Regions from separate parts of the Latilactobacillus parasakei genome, predicted to be linked through region 2. Evidence: predicted binding sites of a transcription regulator. Region 2 holds the regulator's gene; the other holds the start of a gene.
The links. Region 2 encodes NrdR, which represses ribonucleotide reductase genes. Its sites were predicted from a motif close to ACACNATATATNGTGT; they were not measured.
Positions count from the first base shown of each region.

Region 1: the regulator NrdR is predicted to act here: its motif matches at 8,085-8,100, upstream of nrdH (glutaredoxin-like protein NrdH).

Region 1 covers NZ_CP186861.1:341,666-356,967, reverse strand. The annotation lists gene ACPBEH_RS01770 (lipoate--protein ligase) at 1-719, opposite strand, end outside; gene ACPBEH_RS01765 (helix-turn-helix domain-containing protein) at 838-1,044, opposite strand; gene ACPBEH_RS01760 (DUF2975 domain-containing protein) at 1,057-1,524, opposite strand; gene ACPBEH_RS01755 (ABC transporter permease) at 1,633-2,409, opposite strand; gene ACPBEH_RS01750 (ATP-binding cassette domain-containing protein) at 2,422-3,363, opposite strand; gene ACPBEH_RS01745 (MarR family winged helix-turn-helix transcriptional regulator) at 3,501-4,007, shown strand; gene nrdF (class 1b ribonucleoside-diphosphate reductase subunit beta) at 4,074-5,030, opposite strand; gene nrdE (class 1b ribonucleoside-diphosphate reductase subunit alpha) at 5,454-7,625, opposite strand; gene nrdH (glutaredoxin-like protein NrdH) at 7,750-7,980, opposite strand; gene cls (cardiolipin synthase) at 8,300-9,757, opposite strand; gene ACPBEH_RS01720 (ribonuclease HI family protein) at 9,843-10,226, opposite strand; gene ACPBEH_RS01715 (EbsA family protein) at 10,302-10,718, shown strand; gene ACPBEH_RS01710 (cold shock domain-containing protein) at 10,781-10,987, opposite strand; gene ACPBEH_RS01705 (formate--tetrahydrofolate ligase) at 11,190-12,863, shown strand; gene lspA (signal peptidase II) at 12,969-13,424, shown strand; gene ACPBEH_RS01695 (RluA family pseudouridine synthase) at 13,417-14,322, shown strand; gene pyrR (bifunctional pyr operon transcriptional regulator/uracil phosphoribosyltransferase PyrR) at 14,505-15,044, shown strand; gene ACPBEH_RS01685 (uracil-xanthine permease family protein) at 15,218-15,302, shown strand, end outside.
Region 2 covers NZ_CP186861.1:2,111,616-2,126,917, reverse strand. The annotation lists gene ACPBEH_RS10535 (class I SAM-dependent DNA methyltransferase) at 1-191, opposite strand, end outside; gene rsfS (ribosome silencing factor) at 188-547, opposite strand; gene yqeK (bis(5'-nucleosyl)-tetraphosphatase (symmetrical) YqeK) at 560-1,162, opposite strand; gene ACPBEH_RS10520 (nicotinate-nucleotide adenylyltransferase) at 1,155-1,802, opposite strand; gene ACPBEH_RS10515 (YhbY family RNA-binding protein) at 1,818-2,135, opposite strand; gene yqeH (ribosome biogenesis GTPase YqeH) at 2,158-3,294, opposite strand; gene ACPBEH_RS10505 (YqeG family HAD IIIA-type phosphatase) at 3,287-3,817, opposite strand; gene ACPBEH_RS10500 (NADP-dependent oxidoreductase) at 4,014-4,949, shown strand; gene rplT (50S ribosomal protein L20) at 5,025-5,384, opposite strand; gene rpmI (50S ribosomal protein L35) at 5,469-5,669, opposite strand; gene infC (translation initiation factor IF-3) at 5,703-6,206, opposite strand; ribosomal protein L20 leader region at 6,263-6,394, opposite strand; gene ACPBEH_RS10480 (alpha-hydroxy-acid oxidizing protein) at 6,461-7,567, opposite strand; gene thrS (threonine--tRNA ligase) at 7,894-9,864, opposite strand; gene dnaI (primosomal protein DnaI) at 10,176-11,102, opposite strand; gene ACPBEH_RS10465 (replication initiation and membrane attachment family protein) at 11,102-12,481, opposite strand; gene nrdR (transcriptional regulator NrdR) at 12,499-12,972, opposite strand; gene coaE (dephospho-CoA kinase) at 13,398-14,006, opposite strand; gene mutM (DNA-formamidopyrimidine glycosylase) at 14,006-14,842, opposite strand; gene polA (DNA polymerase I) at 14,854-15,302, opposite strand, start outside.

The DNA.
Region 1 (15,302 bases), 490 kb from region 2:
AGATCATTGAAAATCTTGTCGATGGCTTGTTCATCTGCCGCCGTTAATTGATATTCACGATCGGCAATTTCTGGTAAGCTTTTGGCATTAAAAAGGTTCAAGAGTAAGACATCTCTAAATTCTTCGGTCGACATATTTTGATATTCAGGGTTCACGTGGTCTTTTAAATTAGTTACCCGCTGGCGAATGGACTTGATGCCTTTAGAAGCAATCTTATCAGCAGGGACGTTCAACGCTTGTGTGAGGACATCTAGATCGACGTTCCATGAAAGGGTCCCGTGAGAGAACGTTTTGCCGTTTTTGGTATACATCGCATTGCCAGAGAATTTCTTACCAGCGACTAACATATCGTTACGGCCAGAGACTTCAGCCGATGTTGCGCCCATTTCGTGAAGTGCGTCGACGATTGGTTGCGTAAAGGATTTGAAATCCCCAAATTGTTCTGAATCAGCATCGACAACGAAACTAAAACAGAGGTTACCGAGATCTTGATAAATACCACCACCACCAGATAAGCGGCGGGTCACCGTAATGTGATTATCTTCGACGTATTTTTGATTAATTTCTTCATACGTATTTTGATTCCGACCCACAATAATACATGGTTTTTCAATATAGAAAAGCAATAATGGTTCATCAAAGTTCTTTTGATTCATTAAATATTGTTCGGTGGCCAGGTTACGGCGAATATCATTTGACTTCATAACAACGTAATACATCAGCATAAAACCCCTTTCATTTTCACTACTTTTTCATTATACTACAGATTCAAAAAAAGGGACTAACAAAAAGAAAGTTACTAAAAAACCCGGATAATGGTTATTTATCCGGGTTTTATTAATCATCTACATATTCTAATAGGTCGCCTGGCTGACAGTCAAGCGCTTGGCAAAGACGTTCTAATGTCGAAAAGCGAATCGCTTTTGCCTTTTCCGTCTTTAAGTTTGAAAGGTTGGCAATAGTGATCTCAACTTTTTGTGAAAGTTCAGTGACACTCATCTTTCGTTGGGCCAGAATGACGTCTAAATTAACCCGAATTGGCATTTTAAATCCTCCTTAGACTGTGAGGTCGTTTTCCGTCTGGAGCGCGATAGCACTCTTAAATAGGTCTTCAACGATCTGCATCAGAATGGCCAAAGCAAACGGAATGAAGATAAGCGCAATCCCAAGTAACAACAAGCCCGGCGCATCTTCTAGTTGCGTAATCCGATAGAAAAAGGGAAGTGACAATAAACTAGCAAAACTTGCGATTAAGACCGCATTTCTAATCGATGATACGTAGCGCAATGTTTGTGGCGCGAATACTTGGTGTTGTTCTATCGTATTGAGAATGCGATGCAGCGCATATAAAGCAACCCACACACAAATCGTCACGCTATAAGCAGCCAGCACCAACGTGATAATTTCAAAAGGATAGTCTAATTTAGCTGCCGTCACTATCTGGACGGTAACTAAAAAGCTAAAAAGAAAGAAGACTGCGCCGATTCCTAAAAGTGCTAAACGTAAAAGCCATTTTTTTAACATATCAAACACCTCATTGAATGAATTAATAGCTTGATTATAACATTTTAATATCGATAAACAATTAATTTTTATCGTTTTTCGATAAACTTCGAACTTTATTAATAATTACTATTGGCGGTGTTGATAGGCCAACAGCGTCAATGGCATAAATAATGCGATAATCAGCGCACCACTGATAAGGACCATTGTCGCTGTATTGTTCCAACTGCCAGTGTTTAAAATCGTCCGAATAGCGGTAATTGTTGTGCTGACCGGATTAATCCTAACGACTGGCTGTAAAAAGTGGGGCAGCGTTTTGATGGGAATAAAGGCGTTCGATAAGAACGTTAACACGAGGATAATAATCATCGATAAGCTGCTAATCAGCTCTGCATTTTTAACCATTAAACCCACTAAGGCAAAAACCCAAGAAGTTGACCAGCCGATAAAGACCGCCAGTAGTAATGCCCCGATCAGTGCCCCCAGATTGACGGTGGGGCGCCAACCCATTATCACCGCTGTGAGAATCGCCATTCCGCCAGAAAGCACTAATCGCAAAATATCACCTACTAATTGCCCTGCCAGTGGTGCTATTGGTGAAATCGGTAATGTTTTAAAACGGTCGAAGATGCCGTTATTAATATCTTCTCGTAATTGTTGGCCAGAACCAGAAGCTGCATTTAAGATGCTTTGAACTAAAATACCAGAAACCAGCATCGGTAAGTAGGCGTGAACGCTACCAGCGATGACCCCGCCGAATAGATAGCCAAACAATAGGGTAAAGATAATCGGTTGGATGAGCACATCACTGACGTTATCGGGATTGTGGCGCGTTTTTAATAAGTTACGGTGGGTTAAAGTGAGAATATCACGTATAGTATGACGTTTTATTATATTTGTATTCATTATCTGAGCTCCTTAGTTTTTACCAACCGTCATTTTTAGGAAAACATCATCTAATGAAGGTGTTTCAAGGTTTAAATGACTAATTGTAATCTTAGCAATTTGTAATTGATTTAATATTGCGGTTATCGCTGGAAGAGCGTCGCCACCAAGTGGGCTGACTAGTGTCTGTTCACTAACGCTGATTGGTTGCTTTAAAACGTCCTGGACAATTGCGCGTGCTTGAGGTAATTGCGCCAACTCTGTGACGGTTAAAGAAAGTTGTAAGCCACCTAATTTTTGCTTTAATTCATTAGGTGTACCACTGGCGATAAGTTGACCGTGATCAATAAGTGCAATGTGATTGGCAAATTGGTCGGCTTCCTCTAAATATTGGGTGGTTAAAAAGACAGTTGATCCTTGGGCCACCAATTCTTGAATTACTTGCCACATTTGAATTCTTGTTCTAGGATCTAAACCGGTAGTCGGTTCATCCAAAAATAAAATCTTCGGACGACCCACTAAACTGACTGCTAAGTCTAAACGGCGTCGCATGCCACCGGAAAAAGTGGCCAACGCTTGATTAGCCGATTGCGTTAAATCAAAAGCCGTCAGTAACTCGTCTGCACGAATCCGGCTGGTTCGGCTGCTAAGCCCGTTTAACCGTCCAAATAAACGGAGATTATCACGTGCACTTAAGTCTTGATCAATCGCTGCCGTTTGATTCGTCACGCTAAATTGTTGGCGTGCTTGGCGACTTTGGCTTAGTGTATTAAATCCATTCAGCGTAATCTGCCCCTCATTAGGGCGTAATAAAGTTGTCATCATTTTTAAAAGGGTCGTTTTGCCAGCGCCATTTGGGCCTAAGAGGCCAAATATTTCGCCTTTTTTTACATTGAAAGAAATATCTTGAACGACTTTCTTTTGACCAAATTTTTTTTGAACATTTCTGACTTCAATGACATTATCCTCACGCATATTAGTGCCTCCTCATATTTAATCAGGTCACCTGATTAAATAATATAGTAAGGCCCCCTTACTAAAATGTCAAGGATTGCTATTTTCAAATTTTAGAATGGTGTATACTGGATGAAAGACAAAGGGGAAGATGACACATGACAAACAGCGTCAAAGCAGAATTAGTTGCTGGTAAATTAGCCGAATATGAACAACTCAGTAAAATCTATGATGATATCGTCAAACAAGCGCGGCCCCATCTGATTGTCGAAGGTCAGGGGAAAATCTTATTGGCACTAGCTGATGAAGATCACTTATCCCAACGAGAACTCGCCACGCGTTTAGGCATGTCACCACAATCTACCAGTGAATTTGTTGCGAAACTTATTAAACGTGAATTGGTCACTTTGACCAAGTTGCCGAGTGATCGGCGGGTTAATTTAGTAAATCTGACCGCTGCTGGTCGCCAGGAAATCGAATCCGCTAGTCGAGAAGTGCCACCTTTTGTGAACGCACTTTCTGAAGCAGAACTAGATCAACTCGTACCGTTACTGACAAAAATCACAACAGCGATGTATGCTGATATTGACGCGTCTAATCCTACATTGGGCGTTAAATTCCATAAGTTATTGGCTAGTCGGTACTTAAATCAATTCAAAAAATAAATGGCATTCAAAAAAGCGAGACTCACTAATTTCTTAGTGAAGCTCGCTTTTTAGTTGAATTTATTGTTAATCGAAGTCATAATCGCTGTCATTCATGGCTTCAACATTGCCCAAGCGGTAACCATTCCCAACTTGTGAGAAGAAATCATGGTTCGCTGTTGATGTTGACATCCCATTTAAGACAACGGGGTTCACATCTTCGGCTGTATCTGGGAAGAGGGCGCCTTGTCCTAAGTTCATTAAGGCCTTATTGGCGTTATAACGGAGGTAAGTTAAGACTTCTTCCGTCCAGCCAGTGCCATCGTAAACTTCATGGGTGTACTTTTCTTCATTGGCATAAAGATCGTAAAGTAAATCGTACATCCAGTTTTGAAGTTCTTCTTGTTCAGCTTTTGCTAATTCGTTAAAACCGAGTTGGAATTTATAACCGATGTAAGTCCCGTGGACAGATTCGTCACGGATGATCAACTTAATGATTTCAGCAACGTTGGCCAATTTGTTGTTCCCTAAGTAATAGAGTGGAGTGTAGAAACCAGAATAGAAGAGGAATGTTTCTAGGAAAACACTGGCAATCTTTTGTTGGAGTGGTGAGCCATTTTGATAGATACTGTTAATCTTATTGGCTTTGTATTGCAAGTATTCGTTAGTATTTGTCCAATCAAAGATTTCATCAATTTCATTAGGCGTATTTAACGTTGAAAAGATTGATGAATAACTCTTAGCATGCACTGATTCCATAAATTGGATGTTATTCAAAACAGCTTCTTCATGCGGTGTTCTGATATTGGCTTTTAAGCTCGCCATACCGTCTTGTGATTGCAACGTATCAAGTAGCGTTAAGCCACCGAAAACGTGACCCACAATCCATTTTTCATTGTCTGGTAAACTCCGCCAGTCATCTAAATCATTTGAAAGGGGAATTCGTGTATCTAACCAAAATTGTTCGGTTAGCTTTTCCCAAGTCGCTTTATCGATTTGATCTTCAACCTGATTCCAATTAATTGCATGATAATTTTCTGTCATCGTCTATGAACTCCTTTGAGGTATGTAGACCAGCTTTGGAACAGCTGGGGGAAACGTGCTTTTAATTGGCAGCTTCCTGTGCCTAGCCACATCAGTCAAATCACCGACTTTGTCGGTAATCCGCCTGATTAAGCTAGTGCTCGGAAGCTAACCGCCAATTAACGCACTCTGATTTCTGAAACGTGCTTTTTGGTTGCAACAACTTCCGCTTAATCTAAAATTTCAAATAATCCCAAAACCAAGATTATTTGAAATTTTGTATTAATGCTCAGTTGCTGATCGCAACCAAATGCACTCTTTTTTTGAAACGTGCTCCATAAGCCATCTTCTTCCGGTTAGCTACGTCTGTCAAACGACCAACAAGTTGGTCATTCACCTGACTAGGCTAATCCTCAGAAGATACCCGGCTTATTGCGCACTCTTTTAAATTACGCAGCTTTCACATGCGTTTGCGCCGACTTCGTTTTCGTCGTCCGTATATGTTCGGATGTAGTAGATTGATTTAATGCCTTTGTGGTGTGCGTAGTTTCTGAGGATGTTAAGGTCTCGAGTGGTCATCTTATCTGTGCGACCGTCTTTCCAGTCGTATAAGCCAGCTGGAATTGTTGAACGCATGAAGAGTGTCATACTCATCCCTTGATCAACGTGTTTTTGTGCAGCAGCATAGATGTCGATTACTTTACGCATATCGATGTCATAGGCTGATTCATAATAAGGCATCGTTTCGTTTGATAGACCTGGTGCTGGGTAGTAAATTGTCCCAATTTTCTTTTCTTGGCGATCTTCAACGCGGTTGACAATTGGTTGGAGACTAGCCGAAGTATCGTTAATATATGAGATTGAGCCATTAGGTGCAACTGCGAGTCTGTTTTGATGATATAACCCGTCTTGCATAATCGCTTCTTTCAAAGCGGCCCAGTCTGCTTGGGTCGGGATGAAGACGCCGTCGAATAATCCTTTGACTTTAGCCGTCTTAGGCGCCCATTCAGTATTCAGGTATTGATCAAAGTAACTACCATCAGCGTACTTACTGTTTTCAAAATTATCAAAAGTAATCCCACGTTCTTTAGCAATCTTGTTTGAAGCAACTAATGTCCAGTAGTTCAATAACATAAAGTAATTGCTTGTAAAGTCGATTGATTCTTCTGAACCGTACATCATTTGATTCTTAGCGAAGTAGGTGTGCAAGCCCATGCCGCCTAAGCCGATTGTGTGGGCTAATTGGTTCCCATGTGCCACAGAAGGGACAACATCGATATCAGAATGATCGGTCACATAAGTTAATGAACGAACCATCGTTTCAATTGAATGGCCAAAATCAGGAGAGGTCATCATGTTCGGAATATTAGTTGAACCTAAGTTACAGCTAATATCAGTTCCTAAAACGTCATATTCTTGACGATTGTTAATTTGAGAAGGGGTTTGCACTTGTAAGACTTCAGAACAAAGGTTACTCATGATAATTTTACCGTCAATTGGGTTGGCTTTATTAGCCGTATCGATATTCACGATATAAGGGTAGCCTGATTCTTGTTGGAGCTTACTAATTTCATTTTCTAAATCACGGGCTTTAATTTTCGTTTTCTTAATCGCATCGTTTGCCACTAAGTTGTCATATTCAGCCGTAATATCGATATATGAGAAAGGTTGGCCGTATTCACGCTCAACACTATATGGGCTGAAGAGATACATATCAGCGTCTTCTTTGACTAATTCATAGTACTTATCTGGCACCGTTAAGCCGAGTGAGAGAGTCTTTAACCGATATTTTTCGTCCGCATTTTCTTTTTTAGCGCCCAAGAAAGCCACGACGTCTGGATGAAAAACGTTCAGATAAACAACACCAGCGCCTTGACGTTGCCCTAATTGGTTGGAATAAGAGAATGAATCCTCTAATAATTTCATAACAGGTAAGACACCACTTGCAGCACCGTCGATGCCTTTGATTGGATCACCAGCACCACGCAAGTTAGACAGGCTAATCCCGACGCCACCACCAATTCGTGATAATTGAAGGGCAGAGTTGATGGTCCGGCCAATTGAATTCATATCGTCGGTTGTTTGCAATAAGAAACATGACACTAATTCACCACGACGAGAACGTCCCGCATTTAAGAAGGTCGGCGTCGCTGGTTGGTAACGTTGATGGATCATTTCATCAGCAACACTCATTGCCAGTTCTTCGTCACCATCCGCAAAATAGAGCGCATTGGTGAAGACCCGGTCTTTAAAGTCTTCTAAGTAAAAGCCGTTATCATTTGTTTTAAGAGCGTATTGCGCATAAAACTTATAAGCTGCCATGAAAGATTTAAAATGAAAGTCTTGATCGATTAAATATTGGTTTAAGCGTTCCATAAAATCGATTGAGTAGGCCTTTAGAAAATCCGCTTCGTAATAGTTTTCAGCCACCATGTAATCCAAGCGATCTTGTAGTGATTTAAAAGTCACCATGTTGGGTTGCACATTTTGTTCTAAAAAGGCTTCTAGTGCTTCTTGATCCTTTTGAAGGGGGATTTGACCGTTAACCGGAATGTTGATTTGGTTATTCAATTCATAATAAGTTACGTTTTCAGTTTTAATCTCTTTTAAAGACATTAGCGCACCACTTTCTTAAAAAAATTAATAAAATGCCCGATTTTGGGTGTAAAAAAAGTGAAGACCAACTCTTCAAGGAGTTGGTCCCACTCGTAGATGCCTATTTTAAGGACAGCACTTAAACTTAAAAGGCCAATTTTTGTAATTCGGCTGGTCTAAAACCGGAGAAACTTTCAACACCGTCAGCTTCAAGCACAGGAACAGCTTGGAACCCTTTTTCTTTTAAGTAATCAATATATTGGGGTTCATCATTAATATTATGTTCGCTAAAAGTGATATTGTGTGTTTCTAAAAAATGCTTCGTCATACGGCATTGAGGACAGCCGTTCTTCGTATATAGTGTAATGTTAGCCATTGTGATTAACTCCTTGTAGAACTTAATTAGTAAGTTCAGTATACCGTTTAAAAAAGAATCATGCAATGTTTAAATACCAGATATGGTAGTCAAAAGTAAAACAGCCACTAATTATAGTGGCTGTTCGCGAATGATTCTAAATTCAACTTGTGTAGTGTTCCTGTTTTAAAGTTACCATTATCTTGGATAATGTCAATCCCCAATTCGATTGTAAGCAATTTGAAACCGACACCGTTTCAGCCGTAGCAACGTTCCTAAAAAATATTAAAATTTCTGACCCACCCTTGAAAAATCGGAGGACATTTTTTTACCGAACGATTTATAAAATTGGTGATAGAAGTCGTGAAAATTTTTGTTTGAAACGTAACCATGCAGATTGTTGGGCAATCATTTCATCTGTTAATAATACCGCGTTTTTGATATCTTCTAAATAAATCTGCTCGAGCTGACGAGCCAATTTAGGATCATAGATAAAAGCATTGGCTTCAAAATTCAATTTAAAACTCCGAATATCCATATTGGCAGAACCAATGGTGCTGATGTGACTATCCATAACCACTGTTTTGGCGTGTAAGAAGCCATCTTGATAAGCATAAATTTTAACGCCGGCTTCATGTAATAACTGACTATAATACTGTGTGGCCCGATAAATGAAAGGATGATCTGGCATGCTAGGGGTCATGATCCGCACATCGACACCAGACATTGCTGCTGTCGTGAGGGCATCGATAATACTATCGTCGGGTACCAAATAAGGGGTTTGAATCCATAGTTTCTTCTTAGCTGAACTGATCATCTTCAAATACCCCAACTTGATTTGTTCGTCTAATTTATCCGGCCCGCTCGAAACAATTTGCATCGCTGCCGTGCCACGGTTAGCTTCCGCTGCAATCGGGAAGTGGCTTTCAGAATAAGTTAAACGAATTGCTTCTTCAACACTGGCATTCCAATCCATCAAAAAGCGTACTTGAAGCGCCAAAACCGCGTTGCCGGTAATACGCATGTGTGTATCACGCCAATTGCCAAATTTAGCACTTCGGCCGAGATATTGATCGCCAACGTTAAAACCGCCGATATACCCAATTGTGCCATCTAAAACGACGATTTTACGGTGATCTCTAAAATTCAAACGAAAATCGGTAATTGAATGTTTTGAACTAAAGAAGGTCCGGGCATGTCCGCCAGCTTCTTCAAGTGGTCGCCACCATTTTTGGGTCGCCCCTTGAGAACCCCAAGCATCGTATAAGACGTTTACTGCAACACCTTCTCGGGCTTTTTGAACCAATAGTGCTTGTAGCTCATTACCGATTTGATCATTGTAAATGGTGTAGTACTCAATATGAATACTCTTAGTCGCTTTTTTAATATCGGCGAACAAGGCAGCGAATTTTTCGGTCCCGTCAGTATATAATGTGACGTGATTATCCTTTAAAACCGGTGCGTTGTTGATGTTTAAGAAAAGATTGACCATTTCAGTCGCTTCACTGGACAACACCTTCTTAGGTAATAACTCATTACGCCGATTTTCTTGACGTTGAATATCAACTAAGGCCAAAACCCCATCGTTGATTTGTGACTGACTTTGGAAAATCTTTTTCCGGGATAACCCCCGCCCTGTAAAAAGGTACAAAATAAAGCCGACGACAGGCAGTAAGATTAAAACCAGTAGCCACGCCCAAGTCGCCGCAATATCGCGCGGTTGTCGTAAGACGGTAATGACCGCAAAGAGGCCGTTAATTAAAATAATTGCGGAAATAATCTCCGTTAGTAGTATCATATGCAACCAATCCTTCCAGAAACTAATTAAGTGTATTTATAAACAGTCTACTAAAACCCATTTCGAAACGCCATGTTTTTAATGACTATTTTTTTAAGGCTTGTTGTGCGAGGTGGTGCGCCCCTTTATTTTGCCGATCAGGTAACCACTGATGTAGCACGAGGGAATAGGGCTGTTCTAAGGCGATAATCTGATCAACATATTGCTGATAATGTTTCGCATATTGTTTTTCGAGGCTTTGACAGACAATTTTACTATCAACATTAATTTGAAGCAGTGACTCGGTCAAAGCGAGTGTGGCAATCTTTTCTAAACCTAATTGAACCGCCATAAATTCGGCAACATGATTATCCACCGGCGGTAAGGGAACGCTAAATTGATATTGTTGCTTAGCGGTTACAATCAAAATCCCAGCTGCACTAGGACCGGGATTGCCAAGTGTGGCCGCATCCGTATAAAGTTTAATCATTCGTAAAGTTTCCACCTTTCCACTGACAGAGACCCCTAGTTAATGGTAATATGGACTGCATAAGGAGTGTTTCTATTGCAAACTAACAAACGCCTATTTTATCAACCAAACTACGCTTATTGCGTCACGATTTGGTCTTGGATTGGTTTTATTTATACGCTAGCTTTAATTCTGCAACTTGAACTCATTAATCTTAATTGGCAATCAATTACGGTGGGGATCATCGCGGTTATTTTAACCATTATTAATCTATTTGGTCACCGTCTCGACATCTCTGCACAGACAATAACGCTTAAACGACCATTATTTAAATATAACCGAACAATTCAATTGGCACAAACAACAGCCATAATTGTTCAAAAACACGGCTTATTAATTAAGACAACTGAGCTTGACTATCAACCAGAACAATTATTATTATCGGCGAAAGTTAAAAAACAACTGATCGCTACGCTACAAGCAAATAACTGGCCAGTTCAAAATAAACAGTAAAAAAATAGAGGACTCGTGCAAAACGTAAATCGTTTTGGCGCGGGTCCTCTTTTTAAATATCGTTAAGCTTCAATTTTTTGGACGTTAGCCGCTTGTAGACCGCGGGCGCCTTCTTTGACTTCGAATAAGACCTGATCATCTTTGTCTAGTGTCTTATAGCCGTCAATTTGGATTGCGGTAAAGTGGACGAAAATTTCCTCATCATCTCGGTAATTGATGAAGCCATAACCTTTAGCATTGCTAAACCATTTCACGATTCCTCGTTCCATCACAATCCCTCCTCTAAAGAGTGGTGTGTCAACACACCATTGTCATTGTGCCAATTAAGTTGTAGGCCTTAACTGGTCACAATTACATCTTACCACTTTAGTCGAGACGTGTCGAAGATAAAATTTATCGGATTACTATCTGCCAATTCCGTACAAAATCAGCTATACTAGGTACTATCATAAACAAAAGGAGCTGGTCGTTATGTCAGATATTCAAATCGCACAAGCAAATGAAGCTACAGAAATGAAGCCCATTACAGCAATTGCCGAACAAATCGGGTTACAGGCCACCGATATTGAACAATATGGGCCTTACAAAGCAAAACTTAACTTTCAAGCTATCAATCGGTTAAAAGAAAAAGAAGATGGCAAACTCGTTTTAGTCACTTCGATTAATCCAACCCCAGCCGGCGAAGGGAAGTCGACCGTTACTGTTGGGTTAGGGGACGCCTTACGCCAACTTGATCAATCAGCAGTGATTGCCTTACGTGAACCTTCATTAGGCCCTGTCATGGGGATGAAGGGGGGCGCAACTGGTGGCGGTTATGCCCAAGTCGTACCAATGGCTGATATTAATCTGCATTTTACCGGTGACATGCACGCCTTAACGGCCGCTGTAAACACCCTAGCAGCCTTAATTGATAATCATCTACAACAAGGAAATGTTTTAAACATCGATCCTAGACGGATTATCTGGAAACGCGCACTTGATATTAACGATCGTGCTTTACGCCAAGTCGTGATTGGCTTAGGTGGGCCAGTACAAGGGATGCCAAGACAAGACGGCTTTGATATTACCGTTGCCAGTGAATTAATGGCGATTCTTTGTTTAGCAACCGACATTACCGACCTTAAAAACCGGATTAGTAAAATCGTGATTGGCTACAACTATGATCGCGAACCTGTGACTGTTGGCGACTTAGAAGTCACTGGAGCCATCACCATGTTATTAAAAGACGCGCTCAAACCGAATATGGTTCAAACTTTAGAACATACCCCAGCACTTGTGCATGGTGGCCCATTTGCTAATATTGCCCACGGCTGTAACAGTATCTTAGCGACTCAAACAGCCTTGAAATTAGGCGATATTGCCATTACTGAAGCTGGTTTTGGCGCTGATTTAGGCGCTGAAAAATTCCTCGATATTAAGGTACCGCAATTAGGGAAAACACCAGATACCATCGTGATTGTGGCGACTATCCGTGCTTTGAAGTATAACGGTGGGATGGCCTTGGCTGATTTAACCACTGAGAACTTAGCCGCTTTAAAAGCTGGTTTCAGTAACTTAGCCAAACATATTGCCAATATGCAACGCTACGGTGTACCAGTTGTGGTATCAGTTAATGAATTTACGAGCGATACGGCTGCCGAAGTCCAATTGCTACAAGACCTTTGCCAAGCCATGAACGTCACTGCGGTCCCAACCAGCGTCTGGGCTAATGGTGGGCAAGGCGGGATCGAATTAGCTAAAGCGGTCTTAGAAGCCTTACAACAACCTAAGGCCTTCAAACCATTATATGATCCACAGGCTGACATTAAATCTAAGTTAACAACCGTTGTAACTGAAATTTATGGTGGCCGCGATGTCGTATTCGAAGGCAAAGCCATCAATCAATTAAAACAAATTGAAAAAAACGGGTGGGCTAACTTACCAGTCTGCATCGCCAAAACGCAATATTCATTATCAGATGATCCTAAAGCACTTGGTGCACCCAGCGACTTTACTATCCACGTCCGCGAATTGATTCCAAAGCTCGGGGCCGGTTTTATCGTCGCAATGACTGGGGCCGTCTTAACAATGCCAGGGTTACCTAAGAAACCAGCCGCACTCAATATGGATGTTACTGCAGATGGGACAATTAGTGGCTTATTCTAACGAGACTGTACCTAAATTGCACAATCCTGTATCCCACCACGAAAACTGATTGACAAGCGCGTTCTTTTTAAGGACAATGTTAATCAGTATGAATAGGAGGCAACCATGCTACTTTATATTATTTTAGGCCTATTAATCTTGGTGGGTGATCAACTCTTAAAAGGGTGGATTGTCGCCAATGTTAGCTATGGCGCGTTGCACACTGTGATTCCCAACATTCTCGGCCTTACTTACGTCCAAAATGACGGCGCTGCTTGGAGTATGTTGGCTGGTCAGCAATGGTTCTTCTATATTGTTACCATCATCGCAGTAGGTGTTATTGGCTATTTATTTTATACCTCTGAACGATCTGAAAAACTGTACCGCATTGGTTTAACGTTAATGTTAGCCGGCGCGTTAGGGAATTTCATCGATCGTTTACATTTAAAATACGTGGTTGATATGTTCCAATTAGAATTTATTAATTTCCCCATCTTTAATGTTGCAGATACCGCCCTCACTTGTGGTGTCATCTGCGTCTTTATTGCCATCTTGTTGAAAGAGAAAGTGACTCATGACTGAAAAAAAAGAATTTACAATTACAACCGAAACCGGCCGGATTGATAAGGTATTAAGCCAATTATTACCTGATTATTCGCGTTCCCAAATCCAACAATGGTTAAAAAAGGACCTCGTTGAAATCAACGGGCAAACTTCTAAAGGTAACCATAAAGTGGTCGCTGACGAAAAGATTAGCATCACGATTCCGGATCCCGTCTCACTCGATTTAGTACCAGAAGATATTCCTTTAGACATTGTCTATGAAGATGACCAAGTCCTTGTGGTCAATAAGCCACAAGGGATGGTTGTTCATCCTTCACCAGGCCATCCTAATGGGACTTTGGTGAATGCTTTATTAGCACATACACCACTTTCTGAAATCAACGGTGTTTTCCGCCCAGGAATCGTGCATCGAATTGATAAGGATACTTCCGGTTTATTGATGGTCGCTAAGACTAACGAAGCCCACGAATCATTATCAGAACAATTAAAGGCTAAGTCTAATCTCCGTGAATACCTCGCATTAGTGCATGGTAATATCGAAGAAGACGAAGGCACAATCGATGCACCAATTGGCCGTTCAAAACTGGATCGGATGAAACAAGCAATTGTCCCAGACGGTCGCCCAGCGGTCACTCATTTTGAAGTTGTCGAACGCTTTACGGATTATACTTTAATTCGTTGTCGCTTAGAAACTGGCCGGACACATCAAATCCGTGTGCATCTTGCTTATATTAACCGCCCAGTAGCCGGCGACCCAACTTATGGTCCTCGGAAGACATTGCCTGGTAAAGGGCAATTCTTACATGCTGCTGTTTTAGGCTTTAAGCACCCAACAACCGGTGAAAACATGCGTTTTGAAGCGCCATTACCAGCCATTTTTGAAAAAACGTTGCAGGAATTACGCGAAAACAATTGACAAACCGCGATTTATCAACTATGATTATGACAACTTAATAGAAACCTTTAATTTCAGTCCCGTGAGGCTGAGAAGGCACGGTGAATTAATCCATTAGATTAGGACTCTAGGACTAGTCTCAAACTGTAACCTCTCAACCAATATCGGTTGAGAGGTTTTTTGTTGGAAGGAGTGTCATGAACATGGTGAAAGAAGTCGTAGATAGCACAACAATGAAACGTGTTTTTACACGGATTACTTACGAGATTATCGAACAAAACAAGGGGATTTCAGACCTTGTCTTTGTCGGCATCAAAACACGGGGCGTTTTTATCGCTGAACGCATCGCTAAACGTTTAGAACAACTCGAAGGCGTTACGGTACCAGTGGGGACACTTGATATTACACTTTATCGTGATGATCAACATGATTTAAATAGTCATAATGAACCCCAACTAAATGGCAATGACATCCCTGTCGATATTACGGACAAACACGTTATCCTCATCGATGATGTCTTATATACTGGCCGGACAATTCGGGCCGCACTTGATGCCTTAATGGATCTTGGTCGCCCTAAAAAAATCTCACTCGCTGTTTTAGTCGATCGTGGTCACCGCGAACTACCAATTCGACCTGATTTCGTTGGTAAAAACATTCCAACTGCTCTTAACGAACAAATCAAAGTCGCTATGCAAGAAATTGATGATCATGATGGCATTACCATTGAAAAATTGAATTAAAGCTAGAACCGTTTAATTGTCTCCAGAGAGAGCAAAAGGGTTTGCCCGCATAATTGGCGAAGACTGACCAGCATCAGTCCGCCACTATGCGTCCAAAGGACATACCCGCAGAGTAGGGATGTCCTTTTTTTATCGCCATTATCACTTAATGATTAATTATCGGAGGTCTTCATATGACAAAATCAACTTACCGTAATCCCGATGCGGTGTTAGACGTAAACGAGCGTCCAACAACCGGGAAATGGATTGGCTTATCCA
Region 2 (15,302 bases):
GTTGAAAGGTCCAAGCCAACAACGTCCAACCCTGCTTGTTTTAAAAGGATGGCTAAATCACCAGCCCCACAAGCGAGCTCTAAAACGCGGTGTTTATTTTGCAACGTTTGTAATGTGTAATCGCGCCATTGGCCATATAATTCATGATCCATTAAGCGATCATAGACCGTTGCGAAACTTTGGTAAATCATTCTTCTGTTAACCATTCTGAAACATCAACCATTGGTGCTTCATCCCATAGTTTTTCAAGGTTGTATAATGCACGTTCTTCTGGCATGAAGACGTTGATGACAAGGTCGCCAAAATCCATTAAGATCCAACGTGAACCTTTTTTACCTTCAATTTTCTTAACCATCAAACCAGCTTCTTCTTCAGCATCTTCAATAGCGTCCACAATGGCGTCTAATTGACGTTCTGAAGAACCAGTCATCATCACGAAATAATCAGCTAATAAACTGATCCCTTCCATGTTTAATGCCACAATATCTTCTGCTCTTTTACCGTCTGCTGCTTTAACAGCAATTTTTAATAAGTCTAAACTTTTCACTAATGTTCTCCTTTAATGGGCTTGAGTTGGCACCCAAGCATTGTATGTGTCAATTGTTTTAGGATAAATCTTCTTTTGCCCTTCAATTAAAAAGGTCAACGTATTTAAAATTTCAAACCGCACGCCAGCCGCTAAATCAGCGAAGGCAGTTTCCCGCGCTTGTACCACGCCTGGAAAATCACGACCCGGTTCGATGAAGTCAGCGACAAATAAAATTTGATCGATGACTGTCATCTCTGGGGCACCAATTGTGTGGCGACGCACCGCGTTTAAAATTGTTTCATCGTGAATGCCTAAGTCACGTTCAATGACGTAAGCACCGACGACACCGTGCCAAATTGCATTACCGTATTGTAACAATTCCGGATCAAAGCCAGCTTCATGAATCGCTTCAATAAAGACTTCATCTGGTAATTGCTTAGCATAATCATGGACCAAACCAGCAATCGCTGCCCGTTCAACATCAGCATGATTAAGCTCAGCAAGCTTAATCGCAGTTTCTTCAACGCGTAAACAATGTTGAAACCGGCTCTCAGATAAATTGGCAGCCACTTTTTGCGCTAATTCTGCGCGTGAATACGGCACAATATTTTCTTGGTAAGTAAAATCACTCACGGTATAACCCTTCTTCCTCAATATAATCCGCCACTTTAGTCGGTACCAAGTAGCGAATTGAACAACCCTGTTGCACCTTATTGCGAATCTGAGTTGAACTAATATCGACAAGTGGTGCATCAACCCACAACACGGGATAAGGCGTGTCGCGACTGTAACCTGTCCGTTGAATGCCAACAAACTGCACGAGTTGCACTAAATCATCAATTCGGTGCCAAGTCGGTAAGTAATCGACCATATCGCCACCGATGATGAAATAAAAATCCGTATTGGGATATTGTTTCTTTAACGCCACAATCGTGTCATACGTATAACTGACACCACCGCGTTCAATTTCAGCCATTGATAATTCAAAAAGTGGATTATCGGCAATCGCCCGTTTGACCATCTCAACACGATGTTTGGCGGGTAACGTTTTTTTGGTATCGACATGTGGTGGGGTTGCATCCGGCATGAATAAAACTTTATCCAACCCTAATTGCGTCCCCACTTGTTCAGCCATAATTAGGTGGCCTAAATGTGGTGGATTAAAGGTGCCCCCCATGATGCCGACCTGTTGTCGTTGTTTATCTTCGACAACTAAGACAGACGGTTTTGACTCTGATACACCGTGCACTTTTTTTAATGTTGCATTTTGCATCTCATCACCGCCTTATTAACGTCCGAGCTTAGTAACAATCGTTGAAATTTTTTGGTATTTTTCTTTACGTGATGCCTTATAAATGACCAATGTCCGACCAATTTTTTGGGCAATTTCAATCCGATTATCATGTTGCTTTAAGAAGTTGGCTAATTCATCAACCGTTACCTCTGTTGTTTGCAATAAATTAATCTTGATTAATTCACGTTTTTCGATTGCTTCTTCGATTTGTTCGAAATAAGCTTGTGATAAACCATTCTTACCTAATTGGAATAATGGTTTTGTTGTTTGCGCTAATCCTCTAAGATAGTGCTTTTGTTTACCTGTTAACACGCGCGTTACTCCCTTCGCTAACCTAAATAAGTGCTTTTCTGATCATCACTGAAACGCCTTTTGGTGCGTAACCGGCGACAACCACGTTTTCTGGCAATGTAATCCAGCCTAAACCGGCGAAGACTAAATCACTCTTTTCTTTTGTTGAAAATTCATAGCGTTGTAAATCTGGAAAATCTGCTAAGTCTTCTGGATGAGGTGGCTGTAATAAATCACCTAACTGTCTAACATAGAAGTTATCCGCATTTTCTAATTTTGTTCTGTGGATGTAAAGTTCATTATCAAAGTAACCAACAAAACCGTGACGTGGGCCTTGAAGATAATCAAAACGTGCCAAGCCGCCTAAAAATAACGTTTGTTGTTCATTTAATTGATAAACTTTAGGCTTGATTTGCTTTTGAGGGGCAATCAAACGAAGATCCTTATCGTGTAAGTAATGCGCCATTTGTTGCGCATGAATAATCCCTGGTGTATCAATTAAAGCATGATCATCTTCATATAATGGAATATCAATCCGATCCAACGTTGTCCCTGGGAATTGTGACGTCGTAATCACGTCGTTGTCCAAAATCCCAGTTTGTTTGATGATGCGGTTAATTAACGTTGATTTACCAACGTTAGTTACCCCAACCACGTATACGTCGCGACCTTTTCGTTCCCGTTCGATAACTGCTAGTAAATCATCGACTGAATTGCCTTTTTTTGCGCTGACCAACATGGTTTCAATTGGATGTAAACCATGTTCCTTCGCTTCTTTTTGAATCCAGTTAATAACGCGATTAGGATTGAGGGCTGTTGGTAAGATATCGACCTTATTGCCGACCAAGATCACTGGGTTATCGCCGATGAAACGGTGTAATCCGGGAATCAAGCTCCCATTAAAGTCAAAGATATCCACAACGTTAACGATTAAAGCATCACTATCACCGATTTGGTTGAGTAACGCTAAAAAGTCATCATCGTTTAACTTGATATCACTGATTTCATTATAGTGGCGTAATCTGAAACAGCGTTGGCAATATAGCTGACCCGTTTCCAAGCCTTTTTTAAGGGCAGAATTAGGGGTATAGCCTAGTGCTTCCTTATCAGTCGTTTGAATCTGAGCACCGCAACCAATACAAAATAGTGCTTCTTCAGTCTGTTGTTGTTCTTCAGTCATTTAAATCCTCCCGCCAAGTTAAATCTGCGTGTTTTTTTAGTAGTTGTTGCATAATATATTTTTCAAAAAAGCGATTAATAGACGTATTCCAAGCATCGCTATCAATAATCGGTTTTACCAAAATTGTCCGGACACCGGCAACGTTGCCTGCGTGCATATCGGTAATCAATTGGTCACCAACCATTACCACTTCGTGACGTGATAACCCGAGTTGCTTCTTAGCTTTCACAATACCCGTTGCCAGAGGCTTATTGGCTCTGGCGATAAAAGGTAATTGTAATTCAGCCAACGCATGTTGGACCCGTTGCTGATTATTATTTGAAACCACCATGACCGTAATCTCAGCGGCTTGCATTTGTGCTAACCATTCTTTGAGTTGCGGCGTGCCGTTCGGATTATTCCAAGCAATTAAGGTGTTATCAAGATCCGTTAAAACGGCTCTAATACCTTGTGCTTTGAGTTGTTCTGGTGTTAAGTCGTAGATTGCATTAACCATCCAAGTTGGCTTAAAATTCTTTAGCATGCATTTGTCTCCTTTAATCTAGTCACTGACTAATTATAGGTTATTTAGTAGTAAATTGCACCTTTACGAGGTTAATTATTTGCCCATTCTAATTGCTTTTCAATTTTCTCAACACTTTCTTCACAATCTAAGTCAAACTAATCGACATTTAAGCGCTTTTCTGGTACGTTTAAAGAAATTGAGAGGATGTGTTGTTATGGAAAAATTTGGGTTTAATCATTTTGGCGGACCAGATGTTTTTGAAACATTGAATCAACCGCAACCAGTGCCAAAGGAAAATCAAGTCTTGATTAAAGTACTTGCGTTTGGGCTTAACCCTTACGATGTTGCCCTTAGAACCGGTTCACAACAAACAGTGCGTCCTTTACCAATGCCTATTGTCCCTGGGACAGATGTGGTTGGTGAGATCGTGATGCTTGGTGCGGATGTCACTGATTATCGCATTGGCGAACTGGTTATTAACCATCGGCCACTCGGCGGTTATAGTGAGTTCGTCACAGCTTCAACCAACAAAATCATTCGTAAACCAGCTAGTCTCAGCATTGCTGAAGCCGCTGGTCTCGCAAGTGCCGGTATTACCGCTTATAACACGTTGATGCACTTTACGAACTTTAAACACGGCGATACAATCGCGATCATGGGTGCTAGCGGGGCTGTCGGGAGTTTACTCACCCAACTGAGTCTTGCTGCCCATTTAAACGTTATTGCGATTGCCCACAGTTCAAACCTTGAATATTTACGGTCATTTGGCGTTCAAGAAACAATCGCCTATGATCAACCAGGCGATTTAAGCCACTTTAAGCAAACGGCCAAGATTGCTGTCAACCTCAGCCGCGATCCAAAATCAACTGAATTATTGAATGAACTCGTTCAACCAGATGGTTTCTTTACAAGTACAACGATCATGCCAAGTGAAGCAGAACAAGTGGCTGGTGTCACTTACCAATCTGTCTATCCTCGACGTGATTATCCAGATTTGACTGCTCTTCAAGATTTAAGTGAACTTGTTGACCAAGGACTATTACACGTCACAGTCTTTGAAGAATTACCTTTCACACTTGAAGGCGTCATCAAAGGCCATCAACTATTAGAAAGTCACCATGCACCAGGTAAAATCATCGTTTCCCGTTAAAAATAATGCAATTTATAAAGAAAGAGTCTCGAACAAAACGAAGTTTTGTCCCAGACTCTTTTTTGGTCTTATTAATTATTTGTTTAATGCAGCTTTAGCAGCTTCAACAACTGATGTGAATGCAGCAGCATCGTTAACAGCTAAGTCAGCTAACATCTTACGGTTCATGTCGATTTCAGCGACTCTTAAACCGTGCATTAATTGGCTGTATGACATATCGTTCATACGAGCAGCAGCGTTGATACGAGCAATCCATAACTTACGGAAGTCACGTTTACGTTGACGACGATCACGGAATGCATAACGGTATGAAACCATTACTTGAGTATTTGCTGATTTGAATAATAAATGTTTAGCGCCGCGATAACCCTTGGCTAATTTTAAAATCTTTTTACGACGTTTGCGCGTCACTGTTCCACCTTTAACACGTGGCATAAGAATTTCCTCCTTGAATAACAAACAACGTCAAAGCGTTGTTGTAGTGATCTAATTTTTACTTGAATCCGAAAATGCTATGGCTTATTTAAGGCCTGATAACATTTGACGGATACGTCTCATATCGCTATTTGAAACCATTCCAGATTTTCTTAATTGACGACGTTGTTTCTTAGTCTTACCGTGGAAACGGTGACTTGTGTAGGCGTGGCTGCGTTTTAGGCCGCCATTACCTGTACGTTTAAAACGTTTTGCTGAAGCACGGTGTGTCTTAAATTTTGGCATGATATTTCCTCCTAATAAATCAGAAACAGATTTTTATTTTTGGTCCTTAAGCGGTTCTAACATTAAGAACATGCTACGGCCATCCATTTTAGGACGTGCTGTAACTTTAGCGATGTCCTCTGTTTCTTTAGCAAGTCTTTCTAATACACGTTGACCAATTTCTTTATGCGTAATTGCTCGGCCCTTGAAACGAATAGAAGCTTTCACTTTATCGCCCTTGCCAAGGAACTTACGTGCATTGTTCAACTTCGTATTAAAGTCATTTTGTTCAATTGTGGGACTAAGACGAACCTCTTTGAGGCTAATGGTTTTCTGCTTCTTACGAGCATCACGTTGTTTCTTTTGAAGCTCGAAACGGTACTTACCATAGTCCATAATACGAGCAACGGGTGGTTTTGCGTTTGGTGAAACCAAGACAACATCCATATTAGCTTGTTCAGCTAAGGCAATTGCGTCCTGTGTACTCTTGATACCAAGTTGTTCGCCATCTTGAGCAATCAAACGTAATTCTCGTGCACGAATACCATCGTTAACCATCAAATCTTTTGCTATGACTCTTCACCTCCATAAAATTTAGAGAGAAAATGCAGCTAAGCACCAAAAAAACGGCCCCTTCAACAGAAAGGCCCGCTATTCGATAACTTAATTCGTCCGAATTAGAAACTATCAGCCCAGAGACATCAAGTGTCTACTAAGGCGAGAAGCGGGAACTTCTGCTTTATTTCTCAACGAAAATAAGTATACTCGGTTTAAGTTTTAAAGTCAAGGTAATCCCAACTGATTTTCAGAAATTAATTACCATAGTGATTATCGATTAATTGTGTCGCTTTTACTTCATCAATATTATGCGTACCAGCGAGTTGCATAACGAGTTCCAATTCCTTTTGTAAATATTCAAAGACGTTCTTAACACCGATGCTACCGCCCAATGCTAGGCCATAGATTACAGGACGGCCAATTGCAACGATATCTGCCCCTTCTGCTAAAGCCTTGAAGACGTGTTGACCACGACGAACGCCACTATCAAAGACGATTGGTACGCGTTTATTAACGGCTTTTGCGACTACGTGTAATGAATCGAAAGCTGCAGGACCACCATCTAATTGACGGCCGCCATGATTTGAAACCCAAATGCCTTTAGCGCCGGCTTGAAGCGCAATTTCAACGTCTTCTGCTGTTTGAACACCCTTCACAAAGACTGGTAAGTGTGTGTATTCAGAAATAAATGCAACGTCTTTTGGATTCAAACGTTGTTTAGCTGACTTATAAACAGCGTCCATTGTTTGTCCGACACCTGTTTGATAAGCTTCAACAATTGGTAAGCCAACTGGGAATGTAAAATGATTGCGTTTGTCAGTTTCACGGTTACCACCAACAGTTGCGTCAGCTGTTAAGACGATTGCTTTCACATTGTGGGCCATCGCTTCATCTAAAATCTTACGGTTAATATCGTCATCTTTACTCATATAAAGTTGGAACCATTGTGGGCCACCATCAGCTGCCGTTGCCATATCATCAATGCTTGCTGAAGCAAATGAGCTCATGGTTAAGATTGAGCCATATTCTGCTACCCCTTTGGCAGTTGCCGCTTCACCTTGTGTGTTAACTAATTTGTGCGCTGCAACGGGTGCCATGATAATTGGTGACGTTAAGTGATCACCAAAAATTTCTGTCGATGTATCCGGATTTTCAATGTCTTGTAAAACACGTGGTGCGATATATTTATGATTGAATGCCGTGATATTTTCATTAATGGTATAGAGGTCACCTGCACCACTATAGATATATCCAAAACCGCCCTTAGGGACAACTTTACCAGCGGCTTCCTCTAATTCGTAGAGATTGATAATATCCAATGCTTTTTCTGCAGAACCTGCCATATATTTTTCAGTTGCCATAATAAAACCCCCATTAATTATTAAATGTGAAATCGTTTACACCTATTATTATACCGCTTTTTTGATTGTGTACAACTAAAAGACACAAAAAAGAGCGTTAAATCAAAATAAATTTGATTTAACGCTCTTTTAGCAATTATCACCAGTAACTGACTTGTGTTACTGCACACAAATCTCAAAAGCTACCAGTCGTAACGCACTCTTTTTTGAAACATGCTTTTCAAAGCAACTTCCTGCGATTAGCACCGTTAGTCAAATAATCGACTTTGTCAATTATTCGCCTACCTATGCTAATCCTCAGAAGCTACCCGCTTTGAACGCACTCTTTATAGATTAATCTTCTTTGCGTGTTGTTTGCCGTCTCGGCTGTAGTTGCCGACTTCTGCAACAATCGCATTGATGAACATGTCTGAGGCTTCTTCAACAGCATTTTCTTCACCGTATTTACGGACAGAAACTGTTGCTTGTGCAAGTTCTTGATCTCCAACAACTAATGTATATGGAATCTTGCTTGTTTGGGCTTCACGAATCTTATAACCCATTTTTTCGTTACGATCATCGATCCGAACCCGTAAGCCGTGTTTGATCATTTCATCTTTGATGTTTTTAGCGTAATCATAGTGAAGATCGTTCTTAACTGGAATGATAACAGCTTGTGTTGGTGCTAACCATGTTGGGAAAGCGCCCTTGTAGATTTCTGTTAAGTAAGCTGTGAAACGTTCCATTGTTGACACTAAACCACGGTGAATCATAACTGGACGATGCATTTCGCCATCTTCACCAACATAGTGTAAGTCAAAACGTTCTGGCAACATGAAGTCTAATTGGATTGTTGAAAGTGTTTCTTCATTCCCCATAGCCGTCTTTGTTTGAACGTCTAATTTAGGACCATAGAAAGCAGCTTCGCCTTCAGCTTCGACATAGTCTAAGCCAAGATCATCCATAGCACCCTTCAACATGGCTTGTGCCTTGTTCCACATTTCGTCATCATCGAAGTATTTTTCTGTGTTAGCAGGATCACGATAACTTAAACGGAATGTGTAATCATTGATGTTAAAGTCTGAGTAAACTTCGATCATTAATTTCAAGATTGATTTGAATTCATCTTGGATTTGATCAGGACGAACGAATGTGTGACCATCATTTAAAGTCATTTCACGGACACGTTGTAACCCTGAAAGTGCACCTGATTTTTCATAACGGTGCATCATACCAAGTTCAGCTAAACGAATTGGTAATTCACGGTATGAACGTGGATGATGTTTGTAAACTTGAATATGTGATGGGCAGTTCATTGGCCGTAATTCAAGCATTTCGCCATCGCCCATGTCCATTGGTGGGAACATGTCTTCACGATAATGATCCCAGTGACCTGATTGTTTGTACAAGTCTAAGTTAGCTAAGATTGGTGTGTAAACATGTTCGTAACCATTAGCAACTTCCTTGTCAATGATGTAACGTTCGATTGAACGACGAATTGTCGCACCATTTGGTAACCAGTAAGGAAGTCCTGCGCCGACTTTAGGGTCAACGAAGAATAAGTCTAATTGATTACCGATAACACGGTGATCACGTTCCTTAGCTTCTTGACGACGTTTCAAATCAGCATCAAGTTCTTCTTGTTTAGGATAAGCTGTTCCGTAAATCCGTTGTAACATTTGGTTACTTGATTTACCTTGCCAATAAGCACCAGCAACTGATAATAGTTCGAAGAATTTAACGTCACTGACTTTACCTAACATTGGTGCTAAGCTAAAGTCTGAGTAGTCACCTAATTGGTAAACTAAAACTTGATCAGCTTCAACTTCGTCTAATAAAGCAAGTTTATATGTTTGGCCGGCAAATAATTTCTTAGCGTCATCTTTTGAAACGCTGATACGTGAAATTGCTGCCCCTGATTGGATTAATTTAGCCATTTCTGATTTGATTTCTGGTAAATCTGTTACAGCAACTTGGCCAGCTTCGTTATCTGTATCGTAATAGAAACCATCTTCGGTTGCCATGACTTCACCAAATTGCATATCTGGGTAGTGTTGATTTAAAGTAGCAGCTAATACGAAAGCTGCAGTATGCCAAGTGGCAGTAAGGTTAACCGTTTGATCATCTTTAGTGATGATTTCGATTGCCCCGTCTTCCAAAAGTGGTTGTTGTAAATCAACCACTTCACCGTTAAATTTGCCGGCGATTGCCTTTTTTGCCAAGCTCGTACTGATTGATTTTGCAACGTCTAGTAAACTTGTTGCTTGCTCAAATGTTTTTTGAGCACCATCTGGAAAAGTTAATTGAATTTCTGCCATGCTTGAACACTCCTTCTTATTTTTGTAATCAACAATAAAAAAAGTCCCTGAGACACATACAAATATGCACCTCAGGGACGAATTGATTTCGCGGTTCCACCCAGATTGAGAATCAGATGATGATTCTCCAACTTTAAGCGTCTTTAACGGAAACGACCCGACTAACTTAAGCCTCTAGAAAGTGGTCAATTAAATGTCCTTATGAAAAACTTTCAGTTATGTTTTTCTCCCTGATCAATCTCGCCATTTAAAAGGTATCTTTCATCGTTGATTGACTCTATTAAAACACTTAATCAAACTTTACGCAAGCCCTAATTTGATTGTAAGCGTCTATTTTGACCACTGACCTCAACCTCACGGGCTAAATAACGCACGCGTTGCATAATTCGGCCGGCCTTCACCGGCTCCTCATCGCCACGCTGGCTGGTTGTCAAATGTTTCTCCAGTTCGTTCATCGTAAAATTAGAACTGAAGAAAGTGGCTAATTGTTCTTGCATCCGGTATTGCAAAATAATGCCTAATACTTCATCCCGTACCCAAGCGCTCAGTGCATCCGCACCAATATCGTCAATCATTAAAATTGGTGCTTTCTTGATTTGGTTGACCTTTTCGAGGACGTTATTTTGGCCAATCGCATTTTTCATTTCAACTGCAAAGGTTGGAAAATGAATTAACGTCGTTTCAAAGCCTTGCAGCGCTAGCTCATTAGCGATTGCGCCTAGTAAATAAGTCTTACCGACGCCAAACTGGCCACTTAAATATAAGCCTTGATGAAAATCGGTGGGCGCTTGCCGATAAGCTTCGACAAACTTCAACGCTTCAATTAACGGCACTTGGCGCTCACTGGCGTCATATTGTGCGAGGCTCGCTTCAACGATGTCTTTAGGCATATTAATCGACTTCACACGAGCCTTCAATTCAGCTTGTGCCCGCTTTTGAACTAGATCCGCCGTTGGTTCATAACTAACATCGATAAAGTGGTTACTCAACACCAACTTAGGCGCGTAGCCTGGTGCCAGCGTTGTTTCACCGTTTAAAACTTTCTTTTTTTCATTGACGTATTCATAGATTTTAGCGGCACTGCGCGCCACTGTTTCTTGTGATAGGGCGGCCTGATTAGCCTGAATAAAGGCCTGCACATCAGGATCTTGTAAGGCTTCTTCAACTAATTTATTAAAGCGCTGATTCAGGCGTTGCCGGTTCATATAGTCGGTTAAATCTTTGCCCATATTTTCCATTATGATTCCCGCCCTTCACGGATTTTCTTGAGTAATTGATCAATTTCTTGCTGATCCGCCTTACTTGATGTGGTTTGTGGCGCTTGATAATCAGACTTAGCCCATTTAGGCACAGTTTCCTGCTTGGTCTTGGCTTGATAGCGCGGTTGTCGTTTAGTTTGTTTCGTTTCTTGTTTAGTTTGGAAATCACGGATTTGTAAAATGGCATCAGCTGGCGTCTTAACACCTTGTTGCGCCCATTGGTTAGCAATCCGATCCAACAAAGCTTGTGTTAAGCCCTCATACTGGCTAATAATATAAACCACTAAAATATTTAAAACATCGTTGTTGAAAATATAACGATTTTGCAAGTCCCGTAATGCGCGAATTTCATTTTTCGCCACAAAGCCGTGATTTTTTTGCTTGAGATATTCTAAGTAATCCACTGGCAAATACTGCTGACTTTCGGTTAACCATTGCATCTCTTTTTCGTTAAAGCCGGCTTGTTGCCATTCTTTTTGTAGGACCTCGAGTGGCTTCTTAGCCGGTTGTTCGCTGTTATTTTGAACACTATGCCGACGCGTATAATTATTCAAAACATTTTGTTCTAACGCATCCATATTGACCCGACTATCAGCAACATCCATGGTAAGGCCGATTAAGCGTCCTAGCTCCATTTCGTCTAATCCATAGAAATAATGCAAATTAAATAATCGTTGCTCATTACGTAAAATTTCATCCGTATCGATTTGGTTCTGTGCAACCACTTCTTGCAACAAAGCCCAATCAAAAGTGCGCAACTCAACTGACGTGAAACTTGGTTTTTGCGCCTTTTTTTGTTGATACGTACTTTGCGCCTCAGCAACTGCCGTAGGCGCCGTTGTTAAATGATCATTTTGAACGTGGAAAACCGTCAAGAAGTTCTTCGTAACCTCTTCGTATTCCTTAGAACGCACTGGTTGTAGTTTAAAATGCTCTCTCAATTCAATAAACCGCTTCTCACCGACTGATTCATATAAAATAACACTCAATAAATCATCATTGAAGAAAATATGCGGCTGCATCGGTGCGTATAATTCGTACACCAGATTGCGGCCCGTATTATTATTTTTTTGATAAGTCCGCATTAAGCCCAACGCTTCTAACTTATTACGCGCATCATAAAAAGCTGGCAAATCGACCCCTAATAAATTCAACAAGGTTGCATGCGTTTGGAAAGTCGTTTGACTTTTAGCCTGGGTTGATTGGCTCCATAACAAAAGATAGAGACTGTACGCGACAGCCCCCATCAGTGGTTGGTATAAATAGGTGACGACTGTTTGATCAAAATCGCTCAAATAGTTAGCTTTTGTCACCATAAACCCATCTTTAGGACTTAAATAATCAAATGCGTCTGACATCCACTAACTCCTTTCGACTAATCTTGGTCTTTAGCCTTTTCTTTTTTCATCATTTCTTGTAATTCCGCCATAAAGACATTCATGTCTTTAAATTGACGGTAGACACTAGCAAAACGAATGTAAGCAATCTCGTCGACGCCTGGTAAGACAGCCATGACATATTCACCGACAGCTTGTGACGACACTTCGTTTTCGCCTAATGCTCTGATTTTATTTTCAACTTCATCAACAATTTCAGTCATTTGTTCCATCGTAACGGGCCGCTTTTCAGCAGCCCGAATTAAACCACGCAATAATTTATCCCGGTTAAACTCTTCGCGCGTTCCATTTTTCTTAATAACTAATAACGGTGTTTGCTCCACCCTTTCAAAAGTTGTAAACCGGAATTGACAATTTTCGCATTCGCGACGACGCCGAATAACGCGTCCTTCATCTGTTGGTCGACTATCAATTACCCGTGAACTATTTTGATGGCAATGTGGACATAGCATAAAGACACCTTCTTATCTTTTAATTTAAGGAATATTAATTGTATTTTACTATTCTAAACAGATAGTATAACAATATTATAACATGACATGCAACAGAGTGGTCTACCAACCGGGTTGATTCTGAGGATTAGCAGTGTTAGGCGAATAACCGATGCAATCGGTTGTTTGACTAACATCGCTAACCGCAGGAATCAGGTTGGTAGTCCACGTTTCAGATTGATTTCGCACTGGGTTACTTTTTCACATTTGCTGCGTAGTGTAAGTAGGCCAAAAAAGGAGCTGAGACAAAAGTAATTTTGTCTTCAGCTCCTTTTCGATATCCGAATATTGATGGTATAAACGTGTCCTATAAGTCATATCCTTCCGGTTAACCCTGAATGTCAAACGATTGCTTGCAGCAATCATTCGCCATTCTGTGTTAATCCTCAGGTCATACCCGACTTATGACACACTCCTTCCAAAACTGTCTTTAATTGGGCTTCCAATTGAGCCAGTGAACCTTGGTTATCAATCACAAAATCTGCTCTGTCGCGTTTTTCAGTCAATGATGCTTGACTGTTAATCCGTTTCAAAGCATCTTCGCGACTTAATTGATTCCGCGCCATCAATCGCGCTAATTGCTTTTCAACTGGTAAATAAACGACCATCACCCCGTCGCAAACCATTTCGTAGTGCTGTTCATACAACAACGGTAAATCCAAAATGACTAGCGGTTCTTGATGCGCTTTAGCCGCGGCCATCTCGGCCATAATCGTTTCCCGAATGATGGGTGCGGTAATCGCGTTGAGTTGTGCTAATGCGGCTTGATTACCAAAGACCAATTTACCCAAAGCCGCCCGATCAACCTGACCGTTTTGCACAAACTGCTCGCCAAAAGTGGCTTGGATTTGCGCTTGAACGCTTTGATTATTCGCCAACACTTGGTGTGCGATTTGATCCCCATCAATAATAGGCACTCCTTGTTGGGCCAGCATTTGAGAAACCGTTGTTTTACCGGTAGCAATACCACCGGTTAGGCCTAAGAAATAAGTCATTATTTTGCATCCCTTTTAATCTGACACTTTGGACAAAAATGCGTCCCCCGTTGTGCCACTTTAATCTTCTCGATTGGTGTCCCACATCGTTCGCAAGGAACCCCCTTTTTACCGTAAACATGCAGCATTTCTTGGAAGGCGCCAGCATGACCGATCGCGTTCAAAAATGTGTTAACCGTCGTCCCTCCATGATTAATCGCTAGTTCTAATTCGGCGATAATCTCATCGTGGAGGCGATCCGTTTCAATACGCGTTAAAACATTGGCTGGTGTTTCCGGATGAATATGACTCAGCCACAGCGTCTCATCAACGTAGATATTACCTAAGCCGGTCACAACCTTTTGATCTAATAATAATGGCTTAATGGCTTTGTGATGCTTTTGCAACCGTTGATAGAAGTCCGCCTTTAAAAAGGTCGTTGGTGTTGGTTCCGGACCTAAGTCCTTCAACCCGGCTACCGTATTTTCCTGACCGGTTTCAATCAACTGCATTCGGCCAAACTTCCGCGTGTCTAAGTAGCGCATTTGTTGACCATCCGTGAATTCAAAAATTACGTGCGTATGTTTTGAAATCGGTGCCTCCTTGGCAACCACTTCATACTTACCTTCCATTCGCAGATGGCTAACAACCGTCAGCTGCTCTCCAAAACGAATTAGTAAATATTTCCCCCGCCGATCAACAGCAGTAATCTGTTGGCCTACTAATCCAGCAGTAAAGACTTCATCTGGATTAACAATGATTTTCGACCAGCGAATATCGATTGCTGAAACAGTTTTACCAACCGCTAAGGTTTCAAGTCCCCGGCGGACATTTTCGACTTCTGGTAATTCAGGCATTTTCCGTCACCTTATTTCTTAATATCGTACCAAGTTGGGCCAAAACCACTTTCGACCTTCAATGGCACCGCTAATTTAACGGCTGAATCCATCACACTTGGGACTAATTTTTGTAAGATTGGTATTTCTTCAGTTGGTGCTTCAAAAATCAATTCATCGTGTACTTGTAATAACATTCTGGCTTGTAAGTTCGCCTTTTTCAATTCTTGTTGCATTAAAATCATTGCCACTTTGATAATATCCGCAGCACTACCTTGAATTGGCGTATTCATCGCTGTCCGTTCTGCAAAAGAACGAAGGTTAAAGTTCTTAGCGTGAATATCTGGTAAATAACGACGCCGGTGGAAAAGCGTTTCGACATAGCCTTCTTCGCGCGCTTTTTTAACAATATCGACCATGAATTGTTGGACACCCGGATATTGTTCGAAATAAGCGTCGATAAAGCGTTTGGCTTCTTGCC